DNA from 3 places in the Bradyrhizobium sp. CCBAU 51753 genome. Region 1 is predicted to be linked to each of the others. Evidence: predicted binding sites of a transcription regulator. Region 1 holds the regulator's gene; each other region holds the start of a gene.
The links. Region 1 encodes PhoB, which activates phosphate uptake and scavenging genes when phosphate is short. Its sites were predicted from a motif close to TGTCATNNANCTGTCAT; they were not measured.
Positions count from the first base shown of each region.

Region 2: ppk2 (polyphosphate kinase 2) is a predicted target of PhoB. The motif match lies at 1,357-1,373, and genes of this name have one in related genera.
Region 3: phnF (phosphonate metabolism transcriptional regulator PhnF) is a predicted target of PhoB. The motif match lies at 1,590-1,606, and genes of this name have one in related genera.

Region 1 covers NZ_CP030037.1:8,655,663-8,663,309, forward strand. Annotated here, with positions in the region: gene XH93_RS39800 (Hsp33 family molecular chaperone) at 1-586, opposite strand, end outside; gene argF (ornithine carbamoyltransferase) at 700-1,626, opposite strand; gene XH93_RS39810 (aspartate aminotransferase family protein) at 1,626-2,831, opposite strand; gene XH93_RS39815 (GcrA family cell cycle regulator) at 3,317-3,829, shown strand; gene phoB (phosphate regulon transcriptional regulator PhoB) at 3,914-4,624, opposite strand; gene phoU (phosphate signaling complex protein PhoU) at 4,739-5,455, opposite strand; gene pstB (phosphate ABC transporter ATP-binding protein PstB) at 5,559-6,377, opposite strand; gene pstA (phosphate ABC transporter permease PstA) at 6,374-7,219, opposite strand; gene pstC (phosphate ABC transporter permease subunit PstC) at 7,224-7,647, opposite strand, start outside.
Region 2 covers NZ_CP030037.1:3,162,689-3,170,335, forward strand. Annotated here, with positions in the region: gene XH93_RS14080 (transporter substrate-binding domain-containing protein) at 1-47, opposite strand, end outside; gene ppk2 (polyphosphate kinase 2) at 331-1,290, opposite strand; gene XH93_RS14090 (fumarylacetoacetate hydrolase family protein) at 1,439-2,611, shown strand; gene XH93_RS14095 (Lrp/AsnC family transcriptional regulator) at 3,535-3,996, opposite strand; gene XH93_RS14100 (transketolase) at 4,128-6,494, shown strand; gene XH93_RS14105 (aldehyde dehydrogenase family protein) at 7,076-7,647, shown strand, end outside.
Region 3 covers NZ_CP030037.1:2,861,780-2,869,426, reverse strand. Annotated here, with positions in the region: gene XH93_RS12815 (carbon-phosphorus lyase complex subunit PhnI) at 1-441, opposite strand, end outside; gene phnH (phosphonate C-P lyase system protein PhnH) at 445-1,053, opposite strand; gene phnG (phosphonate C-P lyase system protein PhnG) at 1,058-1,519, opposite strand; gene phnF (phosphonate metabolism transcriptional regulator PhnF) at 1,636-2,361, shown strand; gene XH93_RS12795 (ISNCY family transposase) at 2,579-3,931, shown strand; gene phnE (phosphonate ABC transporter, permease protein PhnE) at 4,294-5,142, opposite strand; gene phnE (phosphonate ABC transporter, permease protein PhnE) at 5,139-6,023, opposite strand; gene phnD (phosphonate ABC transporter substrate-binding protein) at 6,110-7,045, opposite strand; gene phnC (phosphonate ABC transporter ATP-binding protein) at 7,121-7,647, opposite strand, start outside.

The DNA.
Region 1 (7,647 bases):
GCCAGTGCAGCTTGCCGCGCTCGCCGCCGCGCATCTCTTCGCCGACCGCAAGACGCACCCGGGTCGGGATCTGCTCGGAGCGCAGGAAATATTCGTGCGCGGCGTCCTCGAGGCTGCCACCGTCGAGCGCCACCAGGCCCTGGTAGCGGCTGGTGTTGGCGCCCTGATCGATGGTCATCGCCAGATGGCCCTTGCCGAGCAGCTGGCCCGAGGTCTGGCCGTTCTTGATGCGTGACGCATCGTAGCGCGCATAGGCACGCAGCCGATCCGGCGCCTGGAAGTCGACGATCAGCAGCGAGACCGGACCGTCAGTCCGGGTCTGCAGGATGAAGCGGCCCTCGAACTTCACGGAGGAGCCGAGCAGCGTCGTCAGCACGATCGCCTCGCCGAGCAGCTTGCCGACCGGCGGCGGATAATCGTGCTTGTGCAGGACCTCGTCGAGCGCGGGGCCGAGCCGGGTCAGCCGTCCGCGCAGATCCAGCGCGCCGACCTCGAAGGCCAGCACGGCATCGTCAACAGGAACCGCCGATGGCGCGCGGATTGGCGCCTCGGCCGTGATTTTGATGTCGGGGGATTGTGAAACCATGGCGCTCTATCTGGGGTCTCGGACCATGAAATAAAGGGGTTCACGCGAACACAGAGATCGTCGTCCCGGCCTAGTGCGCAATTGCGCACTGGGCCGGGACGACAGCGTTATTGCTACGCCACCGCGTCGAAACACCAGGCCAGAATGCCCTTTTGCGCATGCAGGCGGTTTTCCGCCTCGTCGAACACGACGGATTGCGGGCCGTCGATCACCTCGTCGGTGACCTCCTCGCCGCGATGCGCGGGCAGGCAGTGCATGAACAGTGCGTCGGGTTTCGCAAGCGACATCAGCTTGGCATTGACCTGATAGGGCCGCAGCACGTTGTGGCGGTGCTCGCCCTCCTTGTCGCCCATCGACACCCAGGTGTCGGTGACGACGCAGTCGGCGCCGCGCACCGCGGCCTCCGGGTCGGTGCCGAGTACGATCGGCGCATTCGTCGCCTTGATCCAGTCCCGCATCGGCTTCTTCGGCGCGAGCTCCGGCGGGGTCGCGACATTGAGCTGGAACTTGAAGCGCTCGGCGGCGTGCGCCCAGGAGGCCAGCACGTTGTTGTCGTCGCCGGTCCAGGCCACCGTCTTGCCCTCGATCGAGCCGCGGTTTTCCTCATAGGTCATGAGGTCGGCCATCACCTGGCAGGGATGCGAGCGCCGCGTCAGCCCGTTGATCACGGGAACGGTGGCGTGGGCGGCAAGCTCGAGCAGCGCATCGTGATTGAGGATGCGGATCATGATCGCATCGACATAGCGCGACAGCACGCGCGCGGTGTCGGCGATGGTCTCGCCGCGGCCGAGCTGCATCTCGGCACCGGTCAGCATGATGGATTCACCGCCAAGCTGGCGCATGCCGACGTCGAACGACACCCGCGTGCGGGTCGACGGGCGTTCGAAGATCATCGCCAGCGTCTTGCCCTCGAGCGGCTTCCTGGCCTTCTCGTGCGCCTTGCGCTGCGCCTTCATGGCGGCGCCGGCCGACAGCATGTTGCGCAGCTCGGCGAGCGGCAATTCGTTGATGTCGAGGAAGTGACGGACCGACTTGCTCATTACCCCGCCGCCTTCTTCGGCTGCGCCGACAGCGCAGCGCAGGCGCGCTCCAGCGCGGCGATCGAGTGGTCGATCTCGGCCTCGGTGACGATCAGCGGCGCCAGGAAGCGGACGACGTTGTCGCCGGCGCCGACGGTGAGCAGTTTTTCGTTGCGCAGCGCGGCAATGAGGTCACCCGAGGGCACCACCGCCTTGACGCCGATGAGGAGACCCTCGCCGCGCACTTCCGACAGCACGCCGGGAAAGCGGTCGACCGCGGAGGCGAGCTTCTGCTTGAGCAGCAGCGACACCTTCTGCACGTGCTCGAAGAAGCCAGGCTTGAGCATGACGTCGAGGACGGCATTGGCCGCGGCGACCGCGAGCGGATTGCCGCCGAAGGTCGAGCCGTGCGAGCCGGGCGCCATGCCCTCGGCGGCCTTGGCGCTCGCCAGCACCGCGCCGATCGGGAAGCCGCCGCCGAGCGCCTTCGCCAGCGACATCACGTCCGGCGTGACGCCGGTGCGCTTGTAGGCGAACAACTCGCCGGTTCGGCCCATGCCGGTCTGCACCTCGTCGAAGGCGAGCAGCAGGCCGTGCTCGTCGCAGAGCTGGCGCAGCGCCTTGAAGAAGGCCTGCGGCGCGCCGCGCACGCCACCCTCGCCTTGCACCGGCTCGATCAGGATGCCGGCGGTGTGCGGGCCGATCGCCTTCTTCACCGCCTCGATGTCGCCATGCGGCACCTGGTCGAAGCCGTCCATCGGCGGGCCGAAGCCTTCGAGATATTTCGCCGAGCCGGTCGCCGCGAGCGTGCCCAGCGTGCGGCCGTGGAACGCGCCTTCGAAGGTGATGATGCGGTAGCGCTCGCCATGTCCCTTGGAGAAATGGTGGTGGCGCACCAGCTTGATCACGCCCTCCATCGCCTCGGCGCCGGAATTGCAGAAGAACACGTAGTCGGCAAAGCTCTGCTCGCAGAGCCGCGCCGCCAGCGCCTCGCCGTCCGGGCTCTTGAACAGGTTCGACATGTGCCAGAGCTTGGTCGCCTGCTCCTGCAGCGCCTTGACCAGATGCGGATGGGCATGGCCGAGCGCGTTCACCGCGACGCCCGAGGTGAAGTCGAGATAGCGGTCGCCGTTGGTTGCGATCAGCCAGGCGCCCTCGCCGCGCTCGAAGCCGAGATCGATCCGGGCAAAGACGGGGAGCAGGTGCGACGTGGCGCTGTTGGTCATGGCGATCACTGACGGGTTTGAGGCCGACAATTGCCGCGCGCCTTGACGCCAGCGCAGCAACGGCCAGCTTCGGAAAACAAAAACGTGCCGCCTTGCGGGCAGCACGTGCGGGGCATTCTATGCTGCGCCCGGTCCGTGTCAATCGCCACGAAGTGGCCTTCCTGCAATGCGAAACGCATGCAATCCGGAGTATTCCGGAGCAGTGGAAAAGCCTGATTGCAAGGCTTAAATGTTGGGAACATGTGGACGCGCTGCCGCGGACTCTTGCGCCAGAGTCACGCCATATTGTAGCGTTTGGCCTGTCGGGTACGACATCTCGTGCGGCAGTACTGGACCCTCTTAGTAGCCATTTGTTCTGCGTGAACGTTCGGGCGCAACAGCACGCCCGGCGAGGGCTAAGGGATTCTGACCGCGGGGATTTTGACAGATTTGGCTCGCAGCGCCGCTCCCATCACCGGCCGGCGCACCGCGAAAGGAAGAATGCGATGACGGTATTGACCTGGTCCGACGATCGCGTCGAGCAGCTGAAGAAGCTCTGGGAGAGTGGCCTCTCCGCCAGCCAGATCGCGGCGGAACTCGGCAATGTGACGCGAAACGCCGTGATCGGCAAAGTCCATCGGCTCGGCCTGTCCGGCCGCGCCAAGGCGCCCTCCACCGCCGCGCCGCGGCAGCGCAAGGCCCGTCCCGCCCAGCACATGATGCGGGTGGCGCGCCCGGTCTCGCGCGGCAACACCGCGCTGGCGCAGGCTTTCGAGGTCGAACTCGAGCCGGATCCGATCGCCTACGACAACGTGGTGCCGATGAGCCAGCGGCTGTCGCTGCTGGAGCTGAACGAGGCCACCTGCCATTGGCCGGTCGGCGATCCCTCGAGCCCGGAATTCTTCTTCTGCGGCGGCAAGGCGCTCACCGGCCTGCCCTATTGCGCGCACCACTCGCGCGTCGCTTACCAGCCCGCCGGCGATCGCCGCCGGCCGTCGAACAAGCCGCAGCTCAAATAGGCCGACGACGAAACCAGCGACGACGTCAAAAAAGAAATCCCCGCGAAGGCGGGGATTTTTTTGTTGCAGCGGTCGGACCGGGCCTTACGGCTGCGGCTCGGCCTTGGCAAAACGGTCGTCGAGGGCGTAGCCGGCGCCGCGCACGGTGCGGATCGGATCCTGCTCGCGGCCCGGATTGAGCAGCTTGCGCAGGCGGCCGATATGCACGTCAACGGTCCGCTCGTCGATATAGATGTCGCGGCCCCAGACGCTGTCGAGCAGCTGCTCGCGGCTGAACACGCGGCCGGGATGCTCGAGGAAGAATTCGAGCAGCCGATATTCGGTCGGGCCGAGATCGATCGGGCGGCCGGAGCGCGCAACGCGGCGCTTCTCTCGGTCGAGCTCGATGTCGCCATAGGTCAGCACGGTGGCGAGCCGCTCGGGGCTGGCGCGGCGCAGCAGGCCCTTCACCCGCGCCAGGAGCTCCGGCACCGAGAACGGCTTGACGATATAATCGTCGGCGCCGGTGGCCAGCCCACGCACCCGCTCGCTCTCCTCGCCGCGCGCGGTCAGCATGATGATCGGCAGCTGCTTGGTCTCGGGACGTGCCCGCAAGCGGCGGCAGAGCTCGATGCCGGACAGGCCCGGCAGCATCCAGTCGAGCACCACGAGATCGGGAACGCGCTCCTTGAGGCGGGTGTCGGCATCGTCGCCGCGCCCGACCGTTTCGACATCGTAGCCTTCCGCGTCGAGGTTGTAGCGCAACAGCGTTGTCAGCGCTTCCTCGTCTTCGACTACCAGAATGCGTGCGCTCATCGGTCTAAGTTCTCTCTATCTTGATCCGTTGCCCAGACGCAAAACCGAAACGCTCATCGTCCTGATGAGCACGATCTTGTCGGAAAACCGGTACCCACTTTTCCGGATCGTGCTTCAGTTACCCGGCACCGTGGTCGCAAAGTTGGTCATGTCGCCCTTCGGGCGCTTGTCGGTGATTTGCTGGCCCTCGATCATGTAGAACACGGTCTCGGCGATGTTGGTGGCGTGGTCGCCGATCCGCTCGATATTCTTGGCGCAGAACATCAGGTGGATGCAGAACGAGATGTTGCGCGGATCTTCCATCATGTAGGTGAGCAGCTCGCGGAACAGCGAGGTGCAGATCGCGTCGACCTCCTCGTCGCCCTTCCAGACGTTCATCGCCGCCGGCAAATCGTGCGCGGCGTAGGCGTCGAGCACCGACTTGACCTGCGACAGCACGAGGTCGGTCATGTGCTCGAGGCCGCGGATCAGCTTCAGCGGCTGGAAATCGCTCTCCAGCGCCGCGACGCGCTTGCCCATGTTCTTGGCGAGGTCGCCGATCCGCTCGAGGTCGGTGGCCACCCGCATCGCGCTGACGATCTCGCGCAGGTCGATCGCCATCGGCTGGCGCCGCGCGATCGTCAGCACCGCGCGCTCTTCGATGACGCGCTGCAGGCTGTCGATCTCGATGTCGGCGGCGACCACGCGCTTGCCGAGCGCGACGTCGCGGCGGATCAGCGCATCGACCGACTCGGTGATCATGCGCTCGACCAGGCCGCCCATCTCGGCGACCAGGCGGGTCAACTCCTGCAGGTCGCTGTCGAATGCCTTGGCGGTATGTTCAGAAGCCATCGCTTGTCTCCTTCGATCATAATCCCAAGAGGATCACGATCTCATGCCTTCATTTCAGCCTGATCTCGGCGGGAAACCATCCCCGCTTTTTTCCGATCAGGCGTTAGCCGAACCGACCGGTGATGTAGTCCTGGGTGCGCCGATCGCTCGGCGAGGTGAAGATCTTGTTGGTGTCGTCGAACTCGATCAACTCGCCGAGATACATGAAGGCGGTCTTGTCGGAGACGCGCGCCGCCTGCTGCATGTTGTGGGTCACGATCGCGATCGTGTAGTCCTCGGACAGTTCCTGGATCAGCTCCTCGACCTTGGCGGTCGAGATCGGATCGAGCGCCGAGCACGGCTCGTCGAACAGGATCACCTCGGGCCGCACCGCCACCGTGCGCGCGATGCACAGGCGCTGCTGCTGGCCGCCGGAGAGCGACAGGCCGGAGGCGTTCAGCTTGTCCTTGACCTCGTTCCACAGCGCGCCGCCGCGCAGCGCCTTCTCGACCCGGCCGTCCATCTCCGACTTCGAGATCTTCTCGTAAAGGCGGATGCCGAAGGCGATGTTCTCATAGATCGTCATCGGGAACGGCGTCGGCTTCTGGAACACCATGCCGACCCGCGCCCGCAGCAGGTTGAGGTCGAGCTTGGCGTCGAGGATGTTGGTCTGGTCCAGCATCAGCTGGCCGACCGCGCGCTGGCCCGGATAGAGATCATACATCCGGTTGAAGATGCGCAGCAAGGTCGACTTGCCGCAGCCCGACGGGCCGATGAACGCCGTGACGCGGTTGGTGCCGAGCGTCAGGTTGATGTTCTTCAGCGCGTGGTGCTCGCCATAATAGAAGTTGAGGTTGCGCGCCGTAACCTTCGGCGCGGCTTCCGGCAGCGGCGCCTGGGGAACGTGGCCGGCGGCGGTGGTCGAAATCGAAAGCTCGGTCATTTTGCGGCCCTTTCGGCACCAAGGATACGCGCGCCGATATTCAGCGCGAGCACGGTAAAGGTGATCAGCAGTGCGCCGCTCCAGGCCAACTCTTTCCAGTAGGCGTAGGGGCTTTGCACGAAGTTGTTGATGGTCACCGGCAGGTTGGCCATCGTCTTGTTCAGGCTCAGGCTGAAGAACTGGTTCGACAGCGCGGTGAACAGCAGCGGCGCGGTCTCGCCGGCGACGCGGGCGGTCGCCAGCAGCACGCCGGTGATCAGACCCGACCGGGCGGCACGGTAGGCGATCCGCTTGATCACCAGCGAGCGCGGCAGGCCGAGCGCGCTTGCCGCCTCGCGCAGCGGATTGGGCACCAGCAGCAGCATGTCCTCGGTGGTGCGCAGCACGACCGGGATGACGATGACGGCGAGCGCGAGCGCGCCGGCGATCGCCGAGAAGCCGCGCATCGGCACCACCACCGCGCCGTAGATGAACAGGCCGATGATGATCGAGGGGGCGCTGAGCAGGATGTCGTTGATGAAGCGGATCACCGAGGTCAGCTTGTCATGCTTGCCGTATTCGGCAAGGTAGGTGCCGGCGAACAGGCCGAGCGGCGCGCCGATGCCGACCCCGATCACGGTCATGATGACCGAGCCGACGATGGCGTTGAGCAGGCCGCCTTCGGTCGAGCCGGGCGGCGGCGTGTTCTGGGTGAACAACTGCACGCTGAGGCCGGCGATGCCGTTGTAGAGCAGCGTCAGCAGGATCAGGGCCAGCCAGGTGACGCCGAACGCGGCGGCAGCGAAGCAGAGCGCGCGGATGATGATGTCGTTGCGGCGGCGGGATTTGTAGATCGGGTTCATGGCGTCACTTCCCCGCCTTGTTCTCAAGCCGCATCAGCATCAGACGCGCCGCGGCGAGCACGAAGAAGGTCAATACGAACAGCAGCAGGCCGAGCAGGATCAGGCCGGACTGATGCAGCCCGTCGCTCTCGGCGAATTCGCTGGCGATCGCCGCCGAGATCGTGGTGCCCGGCGCGAAGATCGACGATGAGATGCGGAACGAGTTGCCGATGATGAAGGTCACCGCCATGGTCTCGCCGAGCGCGCGGCCGAGCGCCAGCATGATGCCGCCGATCACGCCGACCCGGGTGTAGGGGATCACCACGTTCTTGACGACTTCCCAGGTGGTGCAGCCCATGCCGTAGGCGGCCTCCTTGAGCACCGGCGGCACGGTCTTGAACACGTCGACCGAGATCGCGGTGATGAAGGGCAGCACCATGATCGCCAGG
Region 2 (7,647 bases), 3.6 Mb from region 1:
GCGTCGCGGCGGTCTTCGGAGATTCTTGTTTCGTCGGATTGAGTCACGTGGGCCTCCCTGCACCAAATCGGGGAAGCCTAGCGTCGGTGTCAGGGGGCGGCAATACCATCAGCCTGCGCCATTGGTAGGCGCGTGATGCCTATCGCGTCACCTCTCCCCGCCCTTTGCGGGGAGAGGTCGGATTGCATCGAAGATGCAATCCGGGTGAGGGGCATGGCACGCCCCTCAACAAGCCATGAAGTGCTCGCCGGATGGAGGCCCCTCACCCCAACCCTCTCCCCGTAAGAACGGGGCGAGGGAGCGCAGCGTGCTCGCGGCGAGCGCCCCCGCTCAATACCGCCCCGGCACGTACATCTCCGGCGGGATCGGGCCACGGTGATAATCCGGGTTGTGCACCCGCGGCGGCAGCACCACCGGCTGGTGGGTGACCGGCTGATAGGGGATCTGGCTCAAGAGATGCGAGATGCAGTTGAGCCGGGCACGCTTCTTGTCGACGGCGTCGACGATCCACCACGGCGAGTCCGGCAGGTGGGTGCGTTCCAGCATCGCCTCCTTGGCCTTGGTGTAGAGCTCCCAGCGGGTGCGGGCCTCGACGTCCATCGGGCTCAGCTTCCACTGCTTCAGCGGATCCTGGATCCGCATCGTGAAGCGGAACGCCTGCTCGTTGTCGGTGATCGAGAACCAGTATTTCAGCAGGATGGTGCCGGAGCGGATCAGCATGCGCTCGAATTCCGGCACCGACTTGAAGAATTCCTCATACTGCTCGTCGTTGCAGAACCCCATCACCTTCTCGACGCCGGCGCGGTTGTACCAGCTGCGGTCGAACAGCACGATCTCGCCGCCGGCCGGCAGGTGCGAGACGTAGCGTTGAAAGTACCATTGCGTGCGCTCGCGCTCATTTGGCGCCGGCAGCGCCGCGATGCGGCAGACCCGCGGGTTGAGCCGCTGGGTGATGCGCTTGATGACGCCGCCCTTGCCGGCGGAATCGCGGCCCTCGAACAGCACCACCACCTTCTTCTTCTCGTGCTGCACCCAGTCCTGCAGCTTGACCAGCTCGCCTTGCAGCCGCAGCAGCTCGCGGAAATAAAATTTGCGGTCGAGCCCCTGCCGGCCGAGTCCCGCCTCGTGCTCGAGCTCGTCCAGCCTGACGTCGTCGAGCTCCAACTCGAGCTCCTCGTCGAGACTGTCGGCAAGCTCCTGATGGATGCGGGCGCGCAGAGCTTCGTCGTGCAAGGCTTCGTCGTGCGAGACGTCAGGGCGCAAGGCCTGGTCGGTGAGGGGGGCGGTCATGAAGGTCCGTCTTTCAGTATGTTAGATGGAGCGGACCGGAGCATTGACGGTCGATGTTACCCGTGTGTGACATTGTCATGACGGGTGTTTCACGTCCGCCGCGAGACTGTGCTAACAAGCCTCAAAGACCAGAAACGGGAGAAGCCGAATGATTTCGCTCACGCCACAAGATGTCCTGCCGGCAGACGGCACCAGCGGAACGCTGGTCGGGCGAGTCTGGCTGCCCGAGGCGCGCGGTCCGGCCGTCGCCGCGATCCGCACCGACGGCGTGTTCGACGTCACAGCCCGGTTCCCGACGGTGAGCGCACTGTGCGAGGAGGCGGACCCCGCGGCCGCGCTGCGCGCCGTCAAGGGCGAGCGGATCGGCGACCTCGCGGCGATCCTCGCCAACACGCCGCCGGACAGCCGCGATCGCGCAAAGCCGCATCTCTTGGCGCCGGTCGACCTGCAGGTGCTCAAAGCCGCCGGCGTTACCTTCGCGATCTCGATGCTGGAGCGCGTGATCGAGGAGCGGGCGCGCGGCAATCCGTCTTCGGCGGAGGCGATCCGGGCCGAGGTGGTGCGCCTGGTCGGCGACGATCTGTCAAAACTGAAGCCGGGCTCCGAGCAGGCGATGAAGCTCAAGCAAGTGCTGATCGATCAGAACGCCTGGAGCCAGTATCTCGAGGTCGGCATCGGCCCCGACGCCGAGGTGTTCACCAAGGCGCCGACGCTGTCCTCGGTCGGCACCGGCATGGACGCCGGGCTGCATCCGAAATCGACCTGGAACAACCCGGAGCCGGAGGTCGTGCTGATCGTGTCAGCTAGCGGCAAGATCGTCGGCGCCGCGCTCGGCAACGACGTCAATCTGCGCGACTTCGAGGGCCGCTCGGCGCTGCTGCTGTCGAAAGCCAAGGACAACAACGCCTCCTGCGCGATCGGCCCGCTGCTCCGCCTGTTCGATGCGACCTTCGCGCTCGACGACGTCAGGAAGATGGATGTCGGCCTCACCGTGAAGGGCACCGACGGCTTTGTGCTCGAAGGCCATTCCTCGATCTCAAAGATCAGCCGCGACCCGACCGATCTCGTCGCCCAGACCATCGGCCCCGTGCATCAATACCCCGACGGCTTTGCGCTGTTCCTCGGCACCATGTTCGCCCCGGTGAAGGACCGCGACGCCAAGGGCGAGGGCTTTACCCACAAGCGCGACGACATCGTCACCATCGCCGCCCCGCAGCTCGGCAAGCTCGTCAACCGCATGCGCAATAGCGACGAATGCGAACCGTGGACGTTCGGCGTCGGCGCGCTGATGAAGAACCTCGCGCAGCGGAAGCTGCTGTGATGGCGCGACGCAATGTGAGGTGAGCACGCTAGTCGGGCTCCCTCCCCCCTTGCGGGGGAGGGTTGGGGAGAGGGGTAAGCCCCGAACTCAACTGACCGACGTGGCTATCGTCCTCGCAAATTGAATTCCTCGTCGCGCAACGATGCGCGAGAGCGCGTCGTGTGGCACCCCTCTCCCTAACCCTCTCCCGCATCCGCCTTCGCCAAGGCTTCGGCGGACAAGAGGGGAGAGGGAACCCCGCCGCCGGTGCGTCCCTTACATGCGCTATCGCCCACGAGTTGCACAAGAGCCGGTTAGAGGCGGCGATAGAGGCGTTCGTATTTTCCGAAATAACACTTGACGCCGCCCCCCAACTCACTGTCTAATCCGTCCGTCTCACCCGATCGAGGGGCGCTGCGCATCGTCATAGTGTTGCGGTGGGATGCGGTGGACGGTTCGCATGTCAGTGACGACAGCATGCGAGGCGGACGGTGAAGTCGTGCAGGCCTGACGCCCTAGTGGCAGGTGTCCTCTCGCAAAGCGCGAAAGCGTTTTTGCGAAAGCGGTGACAAAAAAGCCCAGTCTCGCCGGGGAGAGCACGTATAAGCCGTAACCCATCGCGCAGGGAAAGCCGGGTTGTTTCCGGTTACACCTGTGGTCCTACCCCGGTGCTTTTTTGTTGCACCGGGCCCATGGGTGCGAACCGGCACCCGGCTTTCCCTGCGCCCTCTGATCTCAGAGCGGCGAAACGAAATGCAAAGCTCGGACAAATCATGTCGCGAGAATGCGGATGCACAACCTCACTCCGTCATCCTGAGGTGCGAGCTCTTGCGAGCCTCGAAGGATGAATCGGCCCGGCTGGTGGCCGTCGACCCTTCGAGGCTCGCCGAAGAGGCGAGCACCTCAGGATGACGGGTTTAGCTGCGAAGCTCGACGAGCCACCCCTACACCGGCAGCGCGGTCGAGTACTTCACCTGGCTCAGCGCAAAGCTCGACTCGATCGAGGCGATGCCGTCGAGCCGCGTCAGCTTGTTTTTCAGGAACGCTTCATAGGAGGAGAGGTCGGCGGCGACGACGCGCAGGAGATAGTCGCGGTTGCCGGTCATCAGGTAGCACTCCAGCACCTCGTCCCATTTGGAGATCGCGCGGGCGAAGCGATTCAAGTCCTCTTCCTTCTGCCGCGCCAGCTTGATCGAGATGAAGACCGAGACATGCAGTCCGAGCGATTTCTGATCCACCGTCGCGATGTACCGCGAGATCACGCCGCGTTCCTCGAGCAGCTTGACGCGGCGGTGGCAGGGCGACACCGACAGGCCGACCTTGTCGGCGAGTTCCTGCATGGTCAGGCGGCTGTCGGTCTGCAGCAGACTCAGGATCTTGCGGTCGATGGCATCGAGGGCAGGCATTGGAATGAACTCACGGGTGAGGGCCAGATCGTGGGAATTTATCCCAATTTTTCCTGTGCTGTCGCGTGGAATTGAGATTTTCGCCGGCCCGCGCGGCAGTAACATCCGGCATATCGCCCCGGAGCACCGCCATGGCAATCGCGCCCGAACGCCTCGAAATGCTGTCCGCCTTGGCCCGCAAAGTGCTGTGGCTGTCGTCGTGGACCATCCACCACGCCAACCATGTCCGCGCCAACAGCGACGGGCTGAAGGTCGGCGGCCACCAGGCGTCATCCGCCTCGCTCGCCAACATCATGTCGGCGCTGTATTTCTCGGTGCTGCGGCCGCAGGACCGCGTCGCGGTGAAGCCGCATGCGAGCCCGGTGTTCCACGCCATCCAGTACCTGTACGGCCACCAGACCCGCGACAAGTTGGAGAATTTTCGCGGCTACAAGGGCGCGCAGTCCTATCCGTCGCGCACCAAGGACGTCGACGACGTCGATTTCTCCACCGGCTCGGTCGGCCTCGGGGTGGCGCAGACGCTGTTCGCCTCGCTGGTGCAGGACTACGTCAAGGCGCACGGTTGGATGGCCGACCGGCCCGAGGGCCGCATGATCGCGCTGGTCGGCGACGCCGAGATGGACGAGGGCAACATTTTTGAGGCGCTGCTCGAGGGCTGGAAGCACGCGCTGCGCAACACCTGGTGGGTGGTCGACTACAACAGGCAGTCGCTCGACGCCGTGGTGCGCGAAGGGCTGTGGTCGAAGTTCGAGACCATGTTCCGCAATTTCGGCTGGGACGTGGTGATCGTGAAATACGGCAAGCTGATGCTGGAGGCGTTCGCCGAGCCGGGCGGCGAGGCGCTGCGGCGCTGGATCGACAACTGCCCGAACCAGATGTACGCCGCGCTCTGCTTCCAGGGCGGCGCGGCGTTCAGAAAACATCTGCATGATGACATCGGCGACCAGGGTCCGGTCACCGCGCTGATCGACCGCCGCAGCGACGATGAGCTGCTGGCGCTGATGTCGAACCTCGGCGGCCACGACATGGCGAGCATGATCGAGGCCTTTGAATCGATCGATCATGACCGTCCGGTCTGCTTCATCGCCTACACGATCAAGGGCGTCGGCCTGCCGATGCAGGGCCACAAGGACAATCACGCCGGCCTGATGACGGTGGCGCAGATGGAGAAGTGGCGCGCCGCGCAGAACATCCGCCCGGGTCACGAGTGGGACAAGTTCGAGGGCCTGGCGCAGGACACCGCGAAGCTGGAAGCGTTCCTGGCGGAAGCGCCGTTCAACCGCGAGGGGCGCCGCCGCCTGTCGGCGCCTGAAATCGACGTGCCGGAGCGGCTCGCGTTCAAGGCTTCGGCGCAGATGTCGACGCAGCAGGGGTTTGGTCTGATCCTGCACGAACTGGCCAAGGGCGACAGCGCGCTGGCCTCGCGCATCGTCACCGCGTCGCCCGACGTTACGGTGTCGACCAATCTCGGCGCCTGGGTCAACCGCCGCGGCCTGTTTGCGAAAGCGGAGAACCACGATCTGTTCCGGCAGGAGAAGATCCCGTCGGCCTACACCTGGGAATATTCGCCGAAGGGCCAGCACATCGAGCTCGGCATCGCCGAGATGAACCTGTTCATCATGCTGTCGGCGCTCGGCCTGTCGCACCAGATCAACGGCGCGCGGCTATTGCCGGTTGGCACGCTGTACGATCCCTTCATCGAGCGCGGCCTCGATGCGCTCAATTACGCCTGCTATCAGGATGCGCGCTTCATGGTGGCGGCGACGCCGTCGGGCATCTCGCTGGCGCCGGAGGGCGGCGCGCATCAGTCGATCAAGACTCCTTTGATCGGCCTCGGCCAGGACGGGCTCGCCTCGTTCGATCCGGCCTTCGTCGATGAACTCGCGGTGATCATGGCTTTCGGTTTTGGCCACATGCAGCGCGAGGGGGCCGAGGGCGGCTCGGTTTACTTGCGGCTCTCGACCCGCACGCTGGAACAGCCGACGCGGATCATGACGCCGGACCTGCAGCGCGACATCACCGATGGCGCCTATTGGATGCGCAAGCCGGGGCCGAATTGCGATCTGGTGATTGCCTATACCGGTACCGTCGCGCCCGAGGCGATCGAGGCGGTCGGGCTGATCGGCGAGAGCCACCGCGATGTCGGTCTGCTCGCGGTCACCTCCGCCGACCGGCTCTATGCCGGATGGTCCGCCGCACGGAATTTGCGCCGCGATCGCCGCGGCGTGCAGCATTTGAGTCATATCGAGCGGATGCTGGCGCCGCTCGGCCGCGACTGCGGCATCGTGACCGTGCTCGACGGCCACCCGGCCTCGCTCGGCTGGCTCGGCAGCGTGCGCGGCCATCGGGTCGAGGCGCTCGGGGTCGAGCATTTCGGCCAGACTGGCACCATCGGCGACCTCTACCGCCACTACGGCATCGACGCCAACGGCATCATCGATGCGGCGGAGGGGCTCTCGGTCGGTGCGCCGGTGCGGCATCGCAAGATGGCGGTGTAGGTATTTGGTTTCACCCTCCCCAGGAGGGGTCGAGACGAGCGAAGCTCGCTCTTGGGTCGTTGCGCATGAAGCGCAGCGCAATGCGCGACGGGGTGGGGTGATCTCTCCACCCGGATACTGTTGGATGAGGAGAGACCTTCACCCCACCCCGCTTCGCATCTTGCTTCGCTCGATGCGAAACCGACCCTCCCCCTCCAGGGCAGGGCTATCGCATATGAAAGAAACCCGCGTGGAATCGATAGTTCTGCGAAGGGTGGGTCGAGTGAACGTGTCCGCCATTCGCGCTCCGATTCCGATTTGTTCTCCATCCGATTCCACGGCCTATTCAGGTCGAGCGCGTGCCGCGCCAAGCCAAGCATCGGAAGAGACTCGGGAATTGCCATATGCGATCGCCCTGCCCTCCAGGGGAGGGTGCGTTAGGTGGCGAGCCTTGCCACCTGCGCGGCCGAGGCCTTATATCCGTCTGGCGCGCACGAGCCGCGTCCCGCACATGGCGGGTTCAATTCGCCGGGCTTTCGTGCAAGGATGCCTGCCGAACGCTTCCGTTCCCTTTTCCATACGCCCCGTACAAGAGGTTTCCGATGGTCAATCGCATGCAATTCTACATCGATGGCGCCTGGGTCGATCCGGTCGTCAAGAAGTCCACCCCGGTCGTCAATCCGGCGACTGAAGAGGCGATGTATGAGGTTGCGCTCGGCTCGAAAGCCGATCTCGACAAGGCGGTCGCCGCCGCCAAACGCGCGTTCGAAACCTATTCCCAGACCAGCCGCGAGGAGCGCATCGCGCTGCTCACCAAGGTGATCGAGGTCTACAAGGGCCGCATGAAGGAGATCGGCGCCGCCGTCTCCGACGAGATGGGCGCGCCGCTGCCGATGGCCGAGAAGCTGCAGGCCGGCGCCGGCCTCGGCCATCTCATGAACACCCTCGAAGTGCTCAAGAAGTACGAGTTCGAGGAGACCATGGGCACCGCCGTGATCGTGCGCGAGCCGGTCGGCGTCGTCGGCATGATCACGCCCTGGAACTGGCCGCTCAACCAGATCGCCTGCAAGGTCGCGCCCGCGCTCGCCGCCGGCTGCACCATGATCCTCAAGCCCTCCGAGTTCACCCCGACCTCGGCGCTGATCTTCGCGGAAATCCTCCATGAAGCCGGCGT
Region 3 (7,647 bases), 3.3 Mb from region 1:
TGCCTCGGCGGTGGCCGGCTGCTCCGGCACGAAACCTTCGGCGAGCTGCGGATCGAGCAGGCGGTGGGTGTAGTCGAAGGTCGGCCCGAGGATCTGGCCACCGGGAATGTCCTTGAAGGTCGAGGAGATCCGGCGGCGCACCTGCATCTCGCCGGTGTTGACCGGCTCGCTGGCGCCGAAGCGCGGCAGCGTGGCGCGGAACGCGCGGACCAGGAAGATCGCCTCGATCATGTCGCCGCGCGCCTGCTTGATCGCCAGCGCCGCAAGCTCGCGGTCGTAGAGCGAGCCTTCGGTCATGACGCGGTCGACGCCGAGCGAAAGCTGCTCGGAAATCTGCGCCAGCGTCACCTCCGGCACATCGCGATCGCCGCGCCGCTCATGCGCGAGCAGGCGGTGGGCGTTCTCGATGGCGCGTTCGCCTCCCTTGACGGCTACATACATCGCTTACACTCCACTTGCGACCAGCCGCGTGGTGCGCGGGATCGCGACAATGCTGTCGTCATGCACCAGCACGACGTCGATGCCGCGCGGGAACAGGGCTTCGTTGATGGCCAGCCGCGTGAACAGATCGCGCGGCCGGATCATCGCCTGCAGCAGCGCGCTGCCGTCGATGCCGGGCCCCCTCAGCTCGAAGGCCGGCCCCTGGGTCAGGCTCTCGACCTGCAGGATCAGCGTGGTCGACCTGTCAGGATATTCGCTGCTGCCGAACGCGAAACGCTCGAGCGGCGGCAAGTGCTCGGCGTCGCCGATCAGCGCAAAGCTCGCAATCGAGGGCTCCTCGATCACAGGCGCGCTGGCGTGAAACTTCAGCCATCGCGCGACATCTGTTGTTGCCGACATCGCGGCGTCGATCCAGATCGGCGTGTCGTGATCGAACAGCGTCAGCGCGATCGCGGCCGCGCCGCGCATCAGGCCGGCGGGCGTGCCGACGCTTGCGGTGACCCGCTGCACGCTGCCGGGACGGGCCATCGCGTCCATCACCGAGCGGAAGGTCGACTGCGCCGACAACACCTTGTCGGCAAAGCCAGCGGGCAGTTCGGCAACTGTCGTCATCGCATCACCCCTCACCGCGCACCATGGTGTAGAAATCAACCCGCGTCGCCGCGGTCTCCTCGGCCTTGCGGTTGCGCTCGGCGAGCATCGCGGCCCGCAGCGGCGCGATCACCTTCGCCTCGACCTCGCTGGAAAAATCCGTCGACTGCACCATGGCGTCGCACAGCGCGATCATCCGCGCCTTCTGCGCATCGCGGCCGAGCGTGTAGCCGAAGCCGACCTCGCCGGTCGCCAGCCGCACCGCCGCGCGCGACACCGTCGCCTCGCCGAGATTAAACGGCGCGCCGTCGCCGCCGATCCGGCCGCGCAGCATCACAAGGCCGTTTTCCGGCTCGCGCAGGTTCTCGTGCGCGGGCACTGCAATATCGGCGAGATGGCCGGCGATCTCGGCAGCGCCGGAATGCGCCAGCACCGCCATGGCGGCCTTGCGCTGGGCCTGTTTGCTGTTCCGTCCGGTCGTGGTCATGTGCAGCTCTCGGGCAACCTTGCCTGAATCAAGTTGTCTATGGTAATAGACAACTTCTTAGCCAAGCGCCATGACTGTTTCGTGACAAATCCAAGGTTTCTGGCTATCACCGCGGCATGAGCATGCAGGAAAGTTCCGGCGTCGCCTTGTGGCGGCAGGTCGCTGACGGCATCGAACGCGGCATTGCCGACGGCCGCTTTCCCGCGGGCGAAAAGCTGCCCGGCGAGATGGAGATCGCCGAGACCTACCGAGTCAACCGCCACACCGTGCGGCGCGCGATCGCGGCGCTGGCCGAGCGCGGCCTGGTGCGCGCCGAGCGCGGCAGCGGCACCTATGTCGAGGCCCAGCGCCTCGCCTACCCGCTGCGCTCGCGCACCCGCTTCTCCGAGATCGTCGGCGCCGGCGGCCACGAGCCGCGCGGCCAGCTGATCGAGGCCGGCGACGACATCGCGACCCGCGAACTCGCGCAAGTGCTGGGACTAAAGACCGGCGCGCCGCTGATCCGGATCGAGGCGCTGCGGCTCGCCGACCGCACGCCGATCTGCGTCTCCACCACCTGGCTGTCGGCCGAACGCTTTCCCGATGCCGGCAGCGTGTTCGCCAACCTCCGCTCGATGACCAAGCTGCTGGCGCATTACGGCATCAGGGATTACCGGCGCTCCACCACCCGGATCACCGCGGCGATCGCCGACGCCTCCGACGCCGCGCGGCTCGATCTCGCGCTGGGCCGCCCGGTGCTGGTGGTCGACGCCACCGACGTCGATCCCGCCGACAAGCCGCTGGTGACCAAACGCTCGCGCTTCGCCGCCGAGCGCGTCGAGTTCCTGGTGGAGAACAGCTAGCTCTCCCTCGCCGCGCGCCGTTGCCCGCCGCAGCCCGCCTTCCGGCGAAGGGGCCGGGGCGACGAGCGTCCACGATTTCGGAATATTGGAAGATTACCCCTGACTTGCCCGACGTGTCAAGCGGCCAGGTCGAACGATGTCAGTAGCTCGTGATCTGTCGCCTGTTTGTAGCTCGTGAAGTGTCGTGTTTTTGGTGCCCCGGGACAAAGGGGGCACGATGGGCACGGCATCCATTCACGAGGGTGTACGACGGATGCGGTTTTCAGATTTGCTGGAACGGACGGAGGCGAGGGAGCTGACGCAGGAGGCTGCTGCGGAGTCTCTCGGGATCAGTATTCGGACCTTCCAACGCTGGGCGGAGCGTTATGAAGCGGAGGGCGATATCGGGCTGGTGGACCGGCGCATGGGACGGCGATCGCCGCGGCGGGCACCGGAGGAAGAGCTGGAGCGGATGCTGGGACTGTTCCGGGACAAGTACGCGGACTTCACGGTGAAGCACTTCCACGAGCAGTTGCAAAAGCGGCATGACTATGTGCTGGGCTATACGGTGACGAAGCTCGCCCTGCAGGCGGCGGGCCTGGTACGGAAGGCGCCGAAGCGTTCGGCGCACCGTAAGAAGCGCCCACGCCGGCCGCTGCCGGGGATGCTGCTGCACCAGGACGGGTCGCGCCACGTCTGGATCGAGGATCTGCCGGCGATGGACCTGATCGTGACGATGGACGATGCGACCAGCGAGGTCTACTCGATGCTGCTGGTCGAGGAAGAAGGCACGGCCTCGACGTTCCTGGCCCTGGGCGAGGTGATTGGCGAGCGCGGCTTGTTCTGTGCGCTCTACACCGATCGCGGCAGCCATTATTTCCTTACCCCGAAGGCTGGCGAGAAGGTCTCGAAGACGCAACAAACCCAGGTGGGACGGGCTTTATCGCATCTTGGGATCGAGCATATCGCGGCCTATTCGCCGCAGGCGCGGGGGCGCTCCGAGCGGCTGTTTGGCACGCTGCAGGACCGCCTGCCAAAGGAGCTGCGGCTCGCCGGGATCAAGACAGTCGAAGCCGCCAATGCGTGGTTGAAGGCGCACTACATCGCCGAACACAACGCCGCATTTGCGATCAAGGCCGAACAGCAAGGCACCGCCTTCGTTGCCGACCGCCACGAGGCCTGGCGCGAGGCGCTGTGCGTGATCGAGGAGCGAACCGTCGCCAACGACAATACCGTCGCATGGAAAGGTCGCCGGCTGCAGTTGCCGGAGAGCCGCCTGAGGCCTCACTTCGTCAAGGCCCTGGTGCGGGTGCATGAGTATCCCGATGGCACCGTCAGCGTGTTCCTCGGCCCGCATCGATTGGCGAGGTTTAGCGCCAACGGACAGCAGATCAGCCCCGACGCGCCTCAGCCTGGCAGCGTGCTCGGAGCCGTCAAGGACAAGCCCTGGCGGGCGCGCAAGCGCGCGTCCTTGACCGCTCCTGCGCGCGCCGCCGTCGAGAAAGCGCGGGTCGGGACGGAGAAACGGGCTTCAAATCGAACAAAGAAACCCGCCCGCACGGCTGACCAGACCGCTCTATCCATGGCATGACAAACCCGGCGCTCCCGTCCACGCCTTCCGCGGGCGCCCAAAACTCCAAAACGAAGGCGACAGATCACGAGCTACAAAAACACGACATCTTCACCCGCTACGGACAGCGGCCAAGTCGAACGACCGCCGCCGGCTACTTTGCATGGGGTTGTTTTTCATGATTTGGCTCTGCCCCCTCCGACGGAGGGCGGAACCGATGATGGCGAACTTGTTTCTCCCTCTCCCCGTTCTTACAGGGAGAGGGTTGGGGTGAGGGACTGTCACCGCGAAATTCGGACTTTGGGAGTGTGCGGAGGGTCCCCCTCACCCGGATCGCATTGCATGCGATCCGGCCTCTCCCCGCACGCGGGGAGAGGCGAAGGCTACACCACCGCCCTTTGGCCGATGATGGCGAACCGCAGCTTGGTCGAGATGAAATCGATCGCGGCGACCGCGATCAGGATCATCAGGATCAGGAACGACACCTTCTGCCACTCCAGCACCCGGATCTGCTCGGCGAGTTGCAGGCCGATGCCGCCGGCACCGACGATGCCGATGATGGTGGCCGAGCGCGTGTTCGACTCGATGAAGTAGAGCACCTGCCCAGCGATCACGGGCAGCACCTGCGGCAGCAGGCCGAAGCGGATCTCATGCAGCGCGTTGCCGCCGGAGGCGCGGATGCCCTCGACCTGCTTGCGGTCCGCGGCTTCGATCGCTTCCGAGAACAGCTTGCCGAACGCGCCGAAGTCCGAGACCATGATCGCGAGCACGCCGGCGAACGGGCCGAGGCCGACGACGTTGATCCAGACCAGCGCCCAGATCAGGGTGTCGACGCCGCGGATCGAGTCCAGGAAGCGGCGCACGGGAAAGCGGATGAAGTTGGACGGAATGATGTTGCGCGCCGCCAGCAGGCTGACCGGCAGCGCCAGCACCGCCGCGAGCGTGGTGCCGAGCAGCGCGATCGACAGCGTCTCGCCAAGCGCCTGCATGTAGAGCGGGAACGACGAACCGGGGTTCGGCGGGATCATCAGCATGGTGATCCAGCCGAGCTGGCTGATCCCCGACAGCAGTTTTGACGGCGAGAAGTCGAGATCGACCAGCCCGAACACGAAGATCGCCAACGCGGCGATGATCATTGCCGGCATCGCCAGCCGCGCCGAGGCGGGCCGCGCGAAGACGTCAGGGTATTTCGTGCGCAGCCCGTCGGTGTCCGGCTTCGGCAGCTGGCTCATCGGCGCGTCTCCTTGCCGAACAGCCGGCCACGCAGCCAGCCGGTCGAGATGTCGATGATGAAGACGGTGACGATGATGGTGACGAGGATCGCGCTGACGTCCGAGTAGTAGAATTTGCGGATCGCGACCACGAGCTCCTGGCCGATGCCGCCGGCGCCGACAAAACCCATCACCGACGCCTCGCGGACATTGATCTCGAAGCGCAGCAGCGCGTAGCTGGCATAGCCGGCCGAGACCTGCGGCAGCACCGCAAAGCGCATGCAGGACAGCCAGCTCGCGCCGGTCGAGCGGATGCCCTCGACCGGTTTCATGTCGGCGTTCTCGACGATTTCGGCGAACAGTTTGCCGAGCGCGCCGGTCGAGTGGATCGCAATCGCAAGCACGCCGGCCATCGGCCCGAGGCCGAACGCGATCACGAAGATCAGCGCGAACACGATGCCGGGCACGGTGCGGGCGAATTCCAGCAGGCGGCGCACGGCGAAGCGCAGCCACGGCCCCGGCGAGGTGTTTTGTGCGGCGAAGAAGTTCAGCGCAAAGGCGAACACCGCGCCGGTGAGCGTGCCGACATAGCTGATCAAAATGGTTTCGCCGAGCATCCGCAGCCATTTCTGCCAGCCCCAGAACCACTCGGCCGGATCGGTCCAGACCCGCGCGCCGGAATCGAGGGTGAGAATGCGGTCGAAATAGCTGATGAAGTTGCCGAAGTAGGTGAACAGCGTGCGCAGGTTGACTTCCGCGCCGACCGCCGCGACCGCGAGCGCCGCGCAGAACAGCGCGGTCGCCAGCGCCGCCTTCAGCCGCTTGCGCGAGACCGCCTTGCGGTAGGCCTCCTCAAGCGTCGCCAGTTGCTGGGCGGGGAGAATCGATACGGCGGTTGCCATCGTCGCGGGCCACTCGGGCTGAAAGGGTTGAACGGAAAAGGGCCGGGTTGTCGCAACCCGACCCGGCTCGTTTCCTTAAGGAGCGATCAGGTCGCCTTCTTCTTGCGCAGGCTGTCGACGAACTTGATCAGTTCGATGGTGCCGTCCCAATCCTTGGTGGTGGCGGGATGGAAGCCCTTCTTCTGGCCGTCGGAGAGGCGATCGAACGCGGCCTTGTCCTTGGTCGGCGACTCGAAGAAGGCCTTGGCGATCGCGGCCTTCAGGTCCTCGGGCAGGTCGGCGTTATAGGCGTAGGGCCCGTTGATGATCGGCGCCGACTTGTGGATGATGCGGAAGTCGTCCTTCTTCATCGCCGAGCCGTCGGCATTCTTCAGCATGCCCTTGGTCAGCATCTGGGCCAGCGTGGAATCGTCGTCGCTTGTCCACTGGTTGGCCGCCATGTCGACGGTGCCCTGCGACAGCGCCAGCACGGCGTTCTCGTGGCTGCCGGTGAACACGACCTTGCCGAAATAGGTTTCGGCGTCGTGGATGCCCATCTTGTCGAGCTCGAAGCGCGGCACGTTGTTGCCGGAAGTCGAATTCGGATCGACCAGGCCGAGGTTCTTGCCCTTCAGATCGTCGACGCTCTTGTAGGGGCTCGAGGCCTTGACGAAGAACACCGAGTAATAACCGGTCGAGCCGTCGGCGTTGATGTCGTTGGCGAAGGCGTCGGTCTTGACGCCGGTCAGCCGGGCGCGGGCGAACGAGGCCGAGCCGTAGCTGGCGATCTGGATGTTGCCGGCGCGCTGACCCTCGATGACCGCCGCATAGTCGTTGGCGATGCGCAGGTTGACCTTCACGCCGAGCTCCTTGGAGAGATAGGCGACGAACGGCGTCCAGCGCTCGGTGACGCCGGAGGCGTTCTCCGCCGGAACCACGGCGAAGGTCAGCTCCGGATACTTTGCCTTCCAGTCCTGCGCCGAAGCCGAGCCGACGAAGGCCAGCACGGCGGCGCCGGCCAGCACGATGCGACGAGTGATCATGATTACCCCTCTTGTTGTAGTTACACCTGTTGGCCGGGCGATATGCCCGGCCGTCCTGGTCGGAAACGGCGACGCTCAGGCCGCGGCGACGGAGCCGAGCGCCGGAACGGTCGCGCCGTCGGGCGCCGGCAACGGTGCCGCGCCGATGACGTCATTGGCCTCGAGGTCGTAGAGCTCGCGGGCGATGTGGTCGGTCAGCGCGGCCGGCGCGCCATCGAACACGACACGGCCCGCGGCCATGCCGACCAGGCGATCGCAATAGGTGCGCGCGAGGTCGAGCGAATGCAGGTTGCAGAGCACCGTGATGCCGAAGTGCTTGTTGATGCGCAGCAGCGCGTCCATCACGATCTTGGTGTTGCGCGGATCGAGCGAGGCGATCGGCTCGTCGGCGAGAATGATGTCGGGCTCCTGCACCAGCGCGCGGGCGATCGCGACGCGCTGCTGCTGGCCGCCGGAGAGCTGGTCGGCACGCTGCGCCGCGAGCTGGGCGATGTCGAACTGCTCGAGCGCGGACATCGCGAGCGCCCGGTCCTGCTCCGGCCAGACCTGCGCAAGCGAGCGCCAGGACGGGATCTGGGCGAGCCGGCCCATCAGCACGTTGG